DNA from 2 places in the Lacrimispora sinapis genome. Region 2 is predicted to be linked to the other one. Evidence: riboswitches for the same ligand, from Rfam matches in the RefSeq annotation. Region 2 holds a riboswitch; the other holds the start of a gene.
What was found. Region 2 has a riboswitch for FMN ahead of VIG27_RS05670 (ECF transporter S component). Riboswitches for the same ligand answer to the same signal wherever they lie in the genome.
Positions count from the first base shown of each region.

Region 1 (6,222 bases), 180 kb from region 2:
TTCTATTAAGCTGTCCAGACTGATGCCCATGGCCTTTGCACCGCACTGTTTCAGCTTCACAGCTGTTTCTTCTGTGATCAGCGTTCCGTTGGTTCCAAAAACCGGACGCAGTCCTAAGGAAGCTGCGTAAGAAACCAGTTCATAGATATCGGGACGCATGAGCGGCTCTCCTCCGCTGAATATCATAATTTTAAAACCGGCCGCTGCGATCTCTCCGATCATTTTTTTTGCTTCGTCTGTATTAAGCTCCTCTGCACTTCTGCCTCCGGCATCCTGATAGCAATGCCTGCATTTTAAATTACACTGATTTGTGGTCAGCCAAGATACGATCATCCATGTTCTCCTTCCATATGCATTTTGCCATAAGGATTAAAAGTATATGCCTATTATATGTGGGCGGCCTGTTCCATAGAATCAGGGCTTTTCCAGTGTTGTTGAAAAACAACGGCACAATAGTAAGCGGCAGAATATACATATTTACAATTTAAGTCAGTAAATGGTATAATGGATCGTAAGATATCTTTTTAACATACATAGCTTCATTTGATACTTCCTATATTTTATATACCAGAAAGAGGTGGTCCCATGTCAGCCAATATGATCTGCAATAAGCCCATGCACGAAGAATGCTATATGAAAGACCAGTGCTTAAAATACAATGTCTGCCCCATGGCCCTTGTGCAGGAACTGCTTTCTGGAAAATGGAAAATTCTGATTCTATGGTATTTAAGCAGCAAGACCCTGCGATTCAGCGAAATCAAAAAAAGGCTTCCTCAGGTGACCCAGAAAATGCTGACCTCCCAGCTGCGGAGTCTGGAAGAAGACCGGCTGGTGAGCCGGAAGGTCTATCCGGTGGTCCCTTCCCGCGTGGAATACAGCTTGACCGAACTGGGTACAAAAATCATCCCTATTCTGGAACTGATGCACGCGTTTGGGAGCCAGTATTTAAGTACGGAACCCGACCCAGGCAATCCATAAAAGGGAGCAATAAATGAAAATGCGCCCAAGCACTTGACAACGCTTTGGCATGGTGCTATATTAACCGTAATTGAATAAATATCTTCAGGGCAGGGTGAAAATCCCTACCGGTGGTAAAGCCCACGAGCCGCAAGGCATGATTCGGTGTAATTCCGAAGCCGACAGTATAGTCTGGATGAAAGAAGATGAAAACACATGTTGTGTGTATTGTAAATGTCTCTGAAATCGTTTTGATTTCGGAGTTTTTTTATTTTTGATACAGCTTCCCTCCATTCTGTGACTCCATGCCTTGAACGATATCGGTTCAAGGCATTTTATTTTTCAGGAGGTGTCCGGTTGACTGATATTGATTACATGAAACAAGCATTGGAACTTGCCAAAAAAGGGATTGGCTGGGTCAATCCCAATCCAATGGTAGGAGCTGTTATCGTAAAAGATGGCACTATCATCGGAATGGGGTTCCATCAGAGGTTTGGTATGCCCCATGCGGAGCGTGAAGCCCTTTCGGGCTGTAGGCAATCCCCTCAGGGCGCAACCCTTTACGTGACTTTGGAGCCCTGCTGCCATTACGGAAAAACACCGCCATGCACCGATGCAATTTTAAAAAGCGGCATCCGGAGAGTTGTGATCGGCTCCCTTGACCCAAACCCTGTCGTTGCAGGCAAAGGGGCCAGCATTTTGCGTCACCATGGAATCGAAGTTACAGAAGGGGTTTTATCCGAAGAATGCAGGAAGCTCAATAGAGTCTTCTTCCACTTCATTAAGCATCAAACCCCTTATGTGGTAATGAAATACGCCATGACCATGGACGGAAAAATTGCCACTTATTCCGGAAAGTCCAAATGGATTACGGGAGAAGCCGCCCGTCTGCAAGTGCAAAAGGACAGACACCGCTATTCCGGAATCATGGTTGGCGTAAGTACCATACTCACCGATGATCCCATGCTGACCTGCCGCTTCAATGGCTGCAAAAGCCCTCAACGCATCGTCTGCGACACAAGCCTGAGGACACCTCTCTCCTCCCGTGTCGTTCAGACTGCCGATCAGTACAAGACCATTCTGGCTGCCTGCTGTACCGACCAAGCCAAAATAAAGCCTTATGAGGAAGCCGGCTGTGAGGTCCTTACGGTTTCTCAAAAGGAGGGAAAGGTGGATTTAAAGGAACTGATGATACAGCTTGGGAAAAGGAACGTAGACAGCATTCTTTTGGAAGGAGGGAGTACATTAAACTGGTCCGCATTAACCGATGGAATCGTAAATAAAGTCCAGGTCTATATTGCACCAAAGCTGTTTGGGGGCATCCATGCAAAATCCCCCGTTGGTGGAATCGGCATGGAATCTCCAGACAATGGGGTCTCACTGTCACCTCCCCAAATCACTGTGCTTGGAGAGGATATTCTTTTAGAAAGCGAGGTGCTTTGATGTTTACAGGCATAATTGAAGAAATCGGTACGGTGCGGGGCGTGAAAAAGGGGGCATATTCTGCGGTTCTGACCGTTGGTGCCTCTTTGATACTGAAGGATATCAAGGCGGGGGACAGCATTTGTGTAAATGGTATCTGCCTGACCGTGACTTCCTTTACCGCCACAGCATTTACCGCAGATGTGATGCACGAAACCCTGCGCCGCTCCTCTCTTGCAAGGCTTTGTTCCGGTTCCACCGTCAATTTGGAACGGGCAATGCCAGCCAATGGGCGGTTTGGCGGTCATATTCTTACCGGACATATCGACGGTACCGGCATCATCCGTTCCATTGATCGGGATGACAACGCCATCTGGTACACCATACGGACGACTCCCGGAATCCTGCGTTACATCGTCGAAAAAGGCTCTATTGGGATTGACGGCATCAGCCTGACCGTTGCCAGACTGTCAAAAAATGATTTTGGCGTATCCGTGATACCTCATACCGCCAAACAAACCACTCTGTCCGGCAGACGGGTCGGAGATACTGTAAATCTGGAAAATGACTGTGTAGGAAAATATATTGAAAAATTCCTGGGAGCAGCAGTCCCGTCAAAGGGCACTCCCAAATACGGTCTGGAATAGGAGGAAATATGTTTGCATTTAATACCATTGAAGAAGCACTTGAGGATCTTCGCCAGGGAAAGATCATACTGGTTGCCGACGATGAATACAGGGAAAATGAAGGGGATTTCATCTGCGCCGCCCAATTTACCACGACGGAACATGTGAATTTTATGGCAGTCCACGGAAAAGGGCTGATCTGCATGCCCATGAGCGCTGCGCTTTGTCAGAAGCTGCAGCTCCCTCAAATGGTTTCGGAAAGTACCGATAACCATGAAACCGCTTTTACGGTCTCCATTGACCACATCCGTACGACCACCGGAATTTCCGCTGAAGAACGGGCAATCACGGCCCGCGCCTGTGTGATGGAGGATGCAAAGCCGGAGGACTTTCGCCGTCCCGGCCATATGTTTCCCCTGACTGCCAAAGCAGGGGGAGTCTTAAAACGGAACGGCCATACGGAAGCAACCGTGGACCTGCTCCGTCTTTCCGGTCTGAAAGAATGCGGGTTATGCTGTGAAATCATGGGGGAAGACGGAACCATGATGCGCACCCCTGAACTGATCAAACTGGCAGAGACTCATGGACTGACCTTTATCACCATTAAAGAACTTCAAAATTACCGGAAAAAGCATGACAAACTGGTAGAGTGCGCCGCAGTAACAAAGATGCCCACCAAATATGGGGATTTTAAAGCCTACGGTTATGTGAACAAGCTAACCGGGGAGCATCACGTTGCATTGGTTCGCGGAGAGATCGGTGACGGAACCAATCTCCTGTGCCGCGTCCATTCCGAATGCCTGACCGGAGATGCCTTTGGTTCCCTCCGCTGCGACTGCGGCCAGCAATTTGCGGCAGCAATGACCCAGATCGAACAGGAGGGACGGGGCATCCTTCTTTATATGCGGCAGGAAGGAAGGGGCATCGGCCTCATCAATAAGCTCCGGGCCTATGAATTGCAGGATCAGGGCATGGATACACTGGAAGCAAATCTGGCTTTGGGCTTTGCCGGTGATATGCGGGAATATTACATAGGTGCTCAGATCCTGAGGGATCTGGGAGCAAAGACCCTGCGGCTTTTGACAAACAATCCGGATAAGGTATACCAGCTTTCTGATTACGGGATGGAAATCGTAGAACGGGTCCCTATCCAGATGAATGCTACCGCCCAAAATTTATTTTACTTGAAAACCAAGCAGGTCAAAATGGGACATTTATTCAATTATAAAAAGGAGATGTAAGCATGAATGTATTGGAAGGAAAATTAGTATCAAATAATATGAGAATCGGGATCGTTGCCGCCCGTTTTAATGAATTTATCACTTCAAAGCTCCTTTCCGGCACGCTGGACGGATTAAAGAGACATGAGGTCGCCGATGAAAACATTGACGTAGCCTGGGTTCCCGGAGCCTTTGAGATTCCTCTGATTGCATCAAAAATGGCAAAAAGCAAAAAATATGATGCTGTCATCTGCCTGGGTGCAGTCATCCGCGGCAGCACCAGCCACTATGATTACGTCTGCAATGAAGTCTCAAAGGGGATCGCACAGATAGCACTCACCCAGGATATCCCCGTTTTATTCGGTGTGCTGACAACGGAAAATATCGAGCAGGCCATAGAACGGGCCGGAACGAAAGCAGGGAACAAAGGCTTTGACTGCGCTGTCAGTGCCATTGAAATGGTAAATTTAATGCGCGCATTTTAACACTTCTGACCGCAAAATAAGCAAACAAAGCAACAGATATCATGTTTTGTTTTTAAAACAAGTGTTTTTTATTTGGTATTTTCTCCTTATATTTTGTATAATAAAAAGGACAGCGGCCAAGGCTTCTTTGATGTGTTAAAAGTTACAACAATAAGGAGAAAAAACATGAGTGATTACAATATTTCAAGGGTTTCCCCCGATGATAAAAGAACCAACAAACTGATTGATGAATTACTTTCAGGAGAAGGAATCCGCAGAGACAAGAACCTCGATTACACCTGCGCCATGTTTGACGAAGATTTTAACGTGGTCGCCACCGGAAGCTGCTACGGCAACACGCTGCGGTGTCTTGCGGTAAGCAGCGCACATCAGGGGGAAGGTCTGATGAACCAGATTATGACCCATTTGACAGAGGTACAGTTCAGCAGAGGCTATTTTCACCTTTTCCTGTACACAAAATCTTCTGCCTCCAGATTTTTCTCTGACCTGGGCTTTTATGAAATTGTGAGCATTGACAATAAAGTGGTGTTTATGGAAAATAAAAGAAGGGGATTTTACGACTATATAGACCGTCTGAGTGAGAATAAGAAAACCGGGAAAACAGTGGCCGCCATTGTTATGAACGGCAATCCCTTTACCTTGGGACACCTTTACCTTGTAGAAAAGGCGGCGAAAGAAAATGACGTGCTTCATCTGTTCATTGTCAGTGAGGACGTGAGTCTTGTTCCGTTTGAAGTAAGAAAACGGCTCATTATGGAAGGGACCGCTCATCTTCCCAATATCTGCTATCATGACAGCGGCCCTTACATCGTCAGCACCTCTACCTTCCCAAGTTATTTCCAAAAGGACGAGAAAGCTGTCATCGAAAGCCATGCGCTTTTGGATCTGGAGATTTTCGTTAAAATATCCAAAGCACTTGGAATCAACAAACGGTATGTGGGAGAAGAACCCAATAGTCAGGTAACAGCGATCTATAATCAAATTATGAAAGAACGGCTTCCGGAATCCGGCATCGACTGCATCATCATTCCGAGAAAAGAAACAGACGGAAGCGTCATCAGTGCGTCAACCGTGAGAAAGCTGATAAAAGACGGAGATTTTTCTCAATTAAGCAACTATCTTCCCCCGACTACCTTACGCTATTTTAAAAGCGAAGAAGCCGAACCTGTGATTCAGAAAATCAGGGAAGCTGACCAGGTAATCCATTATTAAGACCTTATTTTATAACCACAGAAAGAGGCGGCCATTCACTAAGAAATGACCGCCTCTTTCTGCATTAAAATGTTTTTGCAAACTCTCCTGCTTTTTCAATGGTCTCTGCGATGATTCCATCAACATCAATTCCCGTTACGTCAAGCTGTTCAGCCGCTATGGTTGTATAATCTGTAACTCCCATAAAGCCAAGAATGGTTTTTAAGTACCGGTCTCCCATTTCCATTTCTGCAGTGATACCGGAACTGTATGCACCGCCTCGTGTGGTGATATTGACAGCTTTTTTGCCCTTGCATAATC
Region 1 is NZ_CP141832.1:1,415,392-1,421,613, reverse strand. Features, by position in the region: gene nirJ2 (putative heme d1 biosynthesis radical SAM protein NirJ2) at 1-333, opposite strand, end outside; gene VIG27_RS06445 (winged helix-turn-helix transcriptional regulator) at 586-978, shown strand; FMN riboswitch at 1,055-1,169, shown strand; gene ribD (bifunctional diaminohydroxyphosphoribosylaminopyrimidine deaminase/5-amino-6-(5-phosphoribosylamino)uracil reductase RibD) at 1,315-2,400, shown strand; gene VIG27_RS06435 (riboflavin synthase) at 2,400-3,026, shown strand; gene VIG27_RS06430 (bifunctional 3,4-dihydroxy-2-butanone-4-phosphate synthase/GTP cyclohydrolase II) at 3,035-4,246, shown strand; gene ribE (6,7-dimethyl-8-ribityllumazine synthase) at 4,249-4,710, shown strand; gene citC ([citrate (pro-3S)-lyase] ligase) at 4,876-5,922, shown strand; gene VIG27_RS06415 (FMN-dependent NADH-azoreductase) at 5,987-6,222, opposite strand, start outside.
Region 1: linked by a shared signal. The riboswitch ahead of ribD (bifunctional diaminohydroxyphosphoribosylaminopyrimidine deaminase/5-amino-6-(5-phosphoribosylamino)uracil reductase RibD) and the one ahead of VIG27_RS05670 (ECF transporter S component) in region 2 are both predicted to bind FMN.

Region 2 (6,222 bases):
CGACGGGAGATACGGGAGCCACCGGCCCGACAGGAGATACGGGAGCAACCGGTCCAACAGGAGCCGCAGGACTAACCGGTCCGACAGGAGATACGGGTCCAACTGGTCCAACAGGAGCCGCAGGACTAACCGGCCCAACGGGAGATACGGGCCCAATCGGTCCAACGGGAGCCACCGGCCCAACGGGAGCCGCAGGACTAACCGGTCCGACGGGAGATACTGGCCCAACCGGCCCGACGGGAGCCGCAGGACTAACCGGTCCGACGGGAGATACGGGACCAACCGGTCCGACAGGAGATACGGGGCCAACCGGTCCGACAGGAGATACAGGACCAACCGGCCCTGCAGGTCTGGCGGCTTTTGGCGGCCGCTTTAGCGATGATCCACAGACCTTAATACTTGCGCTTGGAATTGAATCACAGGTTGATTTGACAAATACCATGCCGTCGAATGATGTTACGTATCAACCGGCTGAAAGTATTACAATTGTCAACCCAGGAACGTATGAAGTTAGTTTCCTGCTTCGGGGGTCAGTATCAGTTGGTGCTCTTACAACCGTTGCGGTACGTCTGAACGGAGCCGATATTCCAAGTCTTACCAATACGCAGGGGTTGACTCTTGGTATCAGCTCGGAGTTTACTGGAAATGCCATATTAACTCTTGCTGCTAACGATGTATTGGATTTGGCTGTTTCGGCTGCACTTGGATTGACCTTGTCGCTTCCAGCTGGTACAAATGCTACTCTGGTGGTCAAAAAACTAGATTAAATTTTTCCTTTGTGTGCACCCTATTTAATAGGGTGCATACTTTTGTCAAAAGGAATAAGTGTGTATTTGGTATATGGAATTTATTTGATTTTTCAGGTGTACGAAAAGACTCATATATAATTTTGTATTTTCAATTTCTTACGTTGAAGCTAGAACAGAGATATTAATTTATAATGGGATTTTTTGTTCTGATTATGAATAGGATTGCATTTGATTTTTATAGGGATAAATCCATTCAATTGCCACAGGAGGACGATTGATTTTTCTTTGATCTTTACGATTGCGGTAATTGGTCTTTTGTTATGAAATACCCTAAAAGGATACTTCTGTGGCGGTGTTACAAGGGCACATTTAAAATAAGTCATCTGTTCCCGGCAAGTTTGTGGAACAAGAAATGATAAAAAGCTTTAATGATTTAAATGTAATTTTTATCCAGGGGTTTCACTTGATGGTCTTTATAAGTTGTGCTTTACTTGGCAGTCATTACGCTGATATAATAACTGATGCAGGAAGTGGGATTAAAGTGAGGAAGGGGCCTTGAAGTATGGAAACTATCCGCAGTAACCGAAATACTGGGATTGGGTGGAATCCTTGGCGCTTTAGTAGTCGCCAGTGGGAAAAAAAAACCTGATCCTTTAAGAATGGCTTATGCATAGGCAGGATTTTTTTTCATTCGGGAATCTATTGATGGAAATGGGGAGAAGTTTTCCTTGTATATAGCTGGTCTGATTGCCAGCGTACTGATTTTATTTGCAGCAGCAGAATTAAAGTATGATTTTTTAGTGAATGGTTCCGGTAAAGTTTCAGGAAAGTATATTTGTCCTGTGAAATGTACTTTAATTTTCCGCCGTTCCGGTATAAATTCTTTTCGGGAGATATCTGGCAGTTATGTTTTTACGTATTGGAATTAGCAGATCATTTTACTGTCTTATGAGTTATAAAAAAACTTCATATACAGGAGTTATCAGAGCGATTAACCGGACACAGGAGAGGGACAAGCAATCTTTTATAAATGCGGCAAACCATGTCCCGTCATGTTATACTGCTCTATGAAGTCATGATAAAAATAATACCATGAGGGGGGAGGCGAACTATGAATAAATGGATCTACATAATCATTACAGGCGGACTGTTCTGTGTGGCAGCAGTACAGAATAAGGAGCTTTTAAACAAACCAAAAGTTATACTGGAAACAAATCAGGTACCTCATGCGGGATTTCCCAGTGAGGAACCGCGGGGCATTCATCTGACAGAGCGAACAGGAAAAAAAGGTGAAGAAGCTGCTTCTGCTCAACCAAAGCAAAAATCTATTATCAATCCATCAGGAAATACGTTAGAAGAACGATTGATACCTCCTGATGGCTATGAAAGGACAGAAAAACCCTTGGGAAGTCTTCAGGGATTTCTAAGAAATTATGCGTTAAAGCCGGATAAGAGTCCTGTACTTTTATTTGATGGGAGCAGAAAGAAAAAACAGGAAGTCCATGCAGCTGTGTTTTCCATGCCGTTGGTGAAAGGTGATTTACAGCAGTGTGCGGACAGTGCCATAAGGATCTATGGGGAATACCTGTGGTCAGTGGGGGTATATGATGCAATATCCTTTCATCTTACCAATGGATTTTTAATGGATTACCCCTCCTGGAGATCGGGAAAGCGTTTATCTGTAGAAGGAAACCAGGTGCGCTGGGAGGAACGTGCAGTCTTTGATGATTCCAGAGAAAATTTTCTCAAATACTTGAGGCAGGTCATGATCTATGCAGGAACCCTGTCTTTGGAAAATGAAAGCGGTGGCATCGTTTTTGACCAGTTACAGGCTGGGGATTTATTTATCAGGGGTGGAACTCCGGGACATTGTGTGATGGTGGTAGACGTGGCAGAAGATCAGGAAGGGAATAAGTGCTTTCTTCTCGCACAGGGATACATGCCGGCACAGGAATTTCATGTACTGAAGAATCCACTCCACAAGGAAGATCCCTGGTATTATGTTTCAGAAATAAAGGATTCCCTTGTTACGCCGGAGTATGTATTTGAGAAAGACAGCTTGAAACGGTGGAAAGCATTTCTTGAAAAATAAATTGAAATAAGCAGCCACTTTCCCAGTACTGAACTGCCCCTTAAATGTCAGATTTTAGGTCTGGCCTTTAAGGGGCAATTCGGACAGCGAAAGAATGGCTGCTTGTTTAATTTTTCTAAATAATACCTTGGAAAACCAGAATGATCATAATGACCGTTACCAGTATAATTCCAAGAATAAGAACGGTGCCTAAATTTATTTTCCCTGTATTTTGCCCATCCTCTGGCCGTAAAGCCAAAAGATTCGATTTTCTAAGCGTTGTAACAAGCGGTTTGTAAATAAGAAGGGTCAGTGCCGTATTAATTCCGCATTTTATCAGATTAAATGGAACAATCGCTGGCAGAAGAAGCTGCACGACAGCTTCTCTGGGGTATCCCATATAAATGGGAGTGATTAAATAATTCCATAAAACCATAACGATTGTCATAAGAACCGTGCCTAAAATCATTCCCACCAATGCTCCCGACATGGAATGGCGTTTTTTGTAGAGATAGGCTGCCGGGCAAACAAATGCCACTGTAGACAGAACATTCATAATCAATCCAATTATCCCGGTGCTGCTTATGGTAATCATCTCAACAAAAGAAACAATTACTGCAATCAGAACAGAGGGCAAAGGTCCAAAAAGAAACCCTCCCGTCAAAATTATCACGTCTTTTGGTTCGTATTCTAAAAATGGTGCAACAGGTATAATGGGTATCCGAATAACAAGAACTGCCACAAACGCCAGTGCACAAAGCATAGCCATAATGGTGAGTCTGCTGGTTTTTTTGTTCATATTCATAATACATGCCTCCTAAAATAAGTAACATCTGAAAGTGTGCCCTTCAGGTGTTAATAATAGATGGTGTATTATCTTTATTTAACACATCTTCTTTCATCCAGACTATACTGTCGGTATTGGAATCACACCAATTCTGCGCAATACGCGCTCGCGGACTTTACCGCCGGTCGGGAATTACACCCTGCCCTGAAGACAACTATATGCAAATGCTCTGGATGTATTATAACACCCATCGAAAAAATTGCAATATTTTGTTGCAATTTTTTTGATGGTTTGCTATAATAGCTGCCATGGGGGTATAGCTCAGCTGGGAGAGCGCTTGAATGGCATTCAAGAGGTCATGGGTTCGAATCCCACTATCTCCACTTAAATAGTAGGCCGCAGGCATGAAAGCTTGTGGCTTAAATTAAAACTTATAGGGACGGGACACTTGGTAAATGAAGGGCAAAAAAGGTACGTTTTCAGTTTGATATGACCCCATAAAGTCTAATTTTAAGGGGTCAGTTCAGTTTTGAAATGTACCTTTTTATTGTTACTTTACAAATCTAAATTATAATGATCAAATGCATAAAAAGAATTTTAAAAGTGATATCCTCAGCATATCAGAATTTTGAATAGATCATAAATTTCTATAAATAATTCTTTAATTTGTTTTGAAAATTTGCTAATTTCTTTGCATTATATGTTAAAAACAGAAATGCAATAATTGATATAAGGACAATCGCCTTATTGTAACCATAGCAGTCTGAGATTTTGCCAAATACTGGCTGAATTACAAATGCAAGCATTGCCATGAGCAGACTTTGTATTGAGAGAGTTGAAGCCCTATACGTACTTTCTAGCGCACCATGGATAAAACTGGCCAGCATGGGAGCATAGCAACATAATAAAAGCAATGTAATAAAGTAAAAGATACTTTTTGTAATTACACCAGGTATTATTGCAAAAAACACTAACGATACCATAATTAAGGACGGTAGATAAATAACGAGTTTTACAGAAAAGTGTTTTTTTAGGGTATTATATATAAATAGTGCAATCATTGACGACATCAGATATTGTAATCCATAGATTGAACCAGAAAACTTTTCGCTAATGCCAAACGATAAATAGTAATTGAAATAATGGCTTTCGATTGGGATCAGTGCGATAGAAGTAAAAACTCCAATTAGCAGTAAATGTAGTATAAGTTTATTGTCCAATAAATGACGAATAGCTTTTTTAAAACTATATTTTTCCGTATCGTCCTTTTTATATGGTGGTTCGATTATAAATATAGTAAGTACAATTATGGGTAAAAATTGAAGTACTAATGTTATCTGGTAAACAAGATCCATTGATTGTTCCGCTAAAATTCCACCAATAGCAGAACTCAAGAATATTGCAATATATCTACCACAACGTAAAATAGCATGAATTTTATCAACTATCTTTTTGTTTTGGGATGCATAAATGCTATCAATTAACAAAGCATCTGATGCGCCTGATATTAAAGTATATGAAACTCCCTGAAAGATTGCAGCAATGATAAAACCCTGATAGTCTCTCAAAAAGTAAGCAAAGAGGTTTGAAACTATAAGGAATGCATCACCTAAGATTGTACTAATTCTTCTTCCATATTTATCTGCGATAATTCCAGTAGGTAATTCCAGAACAATTTTTGAAAATTGGTATACAGCATATACTATACCTATTTGATATAAGGAAAGTCCGTGCTTACTCATAAAAATAGTTTGTATTACTTGAACCATATAAAAAAATGTTAAAAATTGTGTAATAATAAGCCAGTAAATATTATTTACATATGATTTCTTCATTTCTATTCTCCACGAATAAATGGTTAAAGTAAATTCCCATTATTTTTTTATAATCGGCACATTTTTCTCTTCTTATTCCTGTATCTGGATCAATCGTTGCCCTATTTGCACATCCACCACCGCAAATGTAGCGATACTTGCATTGTATACATTTCTTCAAATTTATAATATTCCGCTTTTTCCAGGCTGTATCAGCAACATCGCAAATTTTTAAATCGGAAATATAATTACCTATTTTAAACTTGTCATTCCCTACTCCAAACCAACATTTGTATATGTTGCCATGACCATCTAATATGTATTGGTTTCTGCATGCAGCACAGTTACTCATTTTAGGTTTGAAGGGCGTATTATTAACAATACTGTTAATTAAATCTATTCCATGGAATGTTTTTCTGAAAATATTTAAATTAGGATATATTTTTTCGAGTGCCAATACTGTTTCAAGGCTTTCCACTTCGTTTATTATTGTCTTGTTTCCAGAGCAGCCCCCATCTTGCAAAATATAAATGTATGGGTGTAGCAGGTTTGGAAAGTCGTTTTTTAGATCCGAGAGGGCATACGCAAATGCTGGTAGATTAAGAATATTATCGGCATCAACATTATTTCTTATCTCCACATTAAGACCAGCTTCTAAAGCTTTTTTAACATTTTTCATAATTACATCAAATGTCCCTACATGCTTATTGTTAAATCTCTTTGTATCATGAATTTCTTTTGTTCCATCCATGGTTATCTGAATAAAATCTATATTTAGTTTTCTTAAAAAAGGAATATAGT
Region 2 is NZ_CP141832.1:1,232,193-1,238,414, forward strand. Features, by position in the region: gene VIG27_RS05660 (BclA C-terminal domain-containing protein) at 1-767, shown strand, start outside; gene VIG27_RS05665 (DUF4846 domain-containing protein) at 1,861-2,841, shown strand; gene VIG27_RS05670 (ECF transporter S component) at 2,957-3,625, opposite strand; FMN riboswitch at 3,707-3,823, opposite strand; tRNA gene VIG27_RS05675 (tRNA-Ala) at 3,918-3,990, shown strand; gene VIG27_RS05680 (MFS transporter) at 4,255-5,442, opposite strand; gene VIG27_RS05685 (radical SAM protein) at 5,420-6,222, opposite strand, start outside.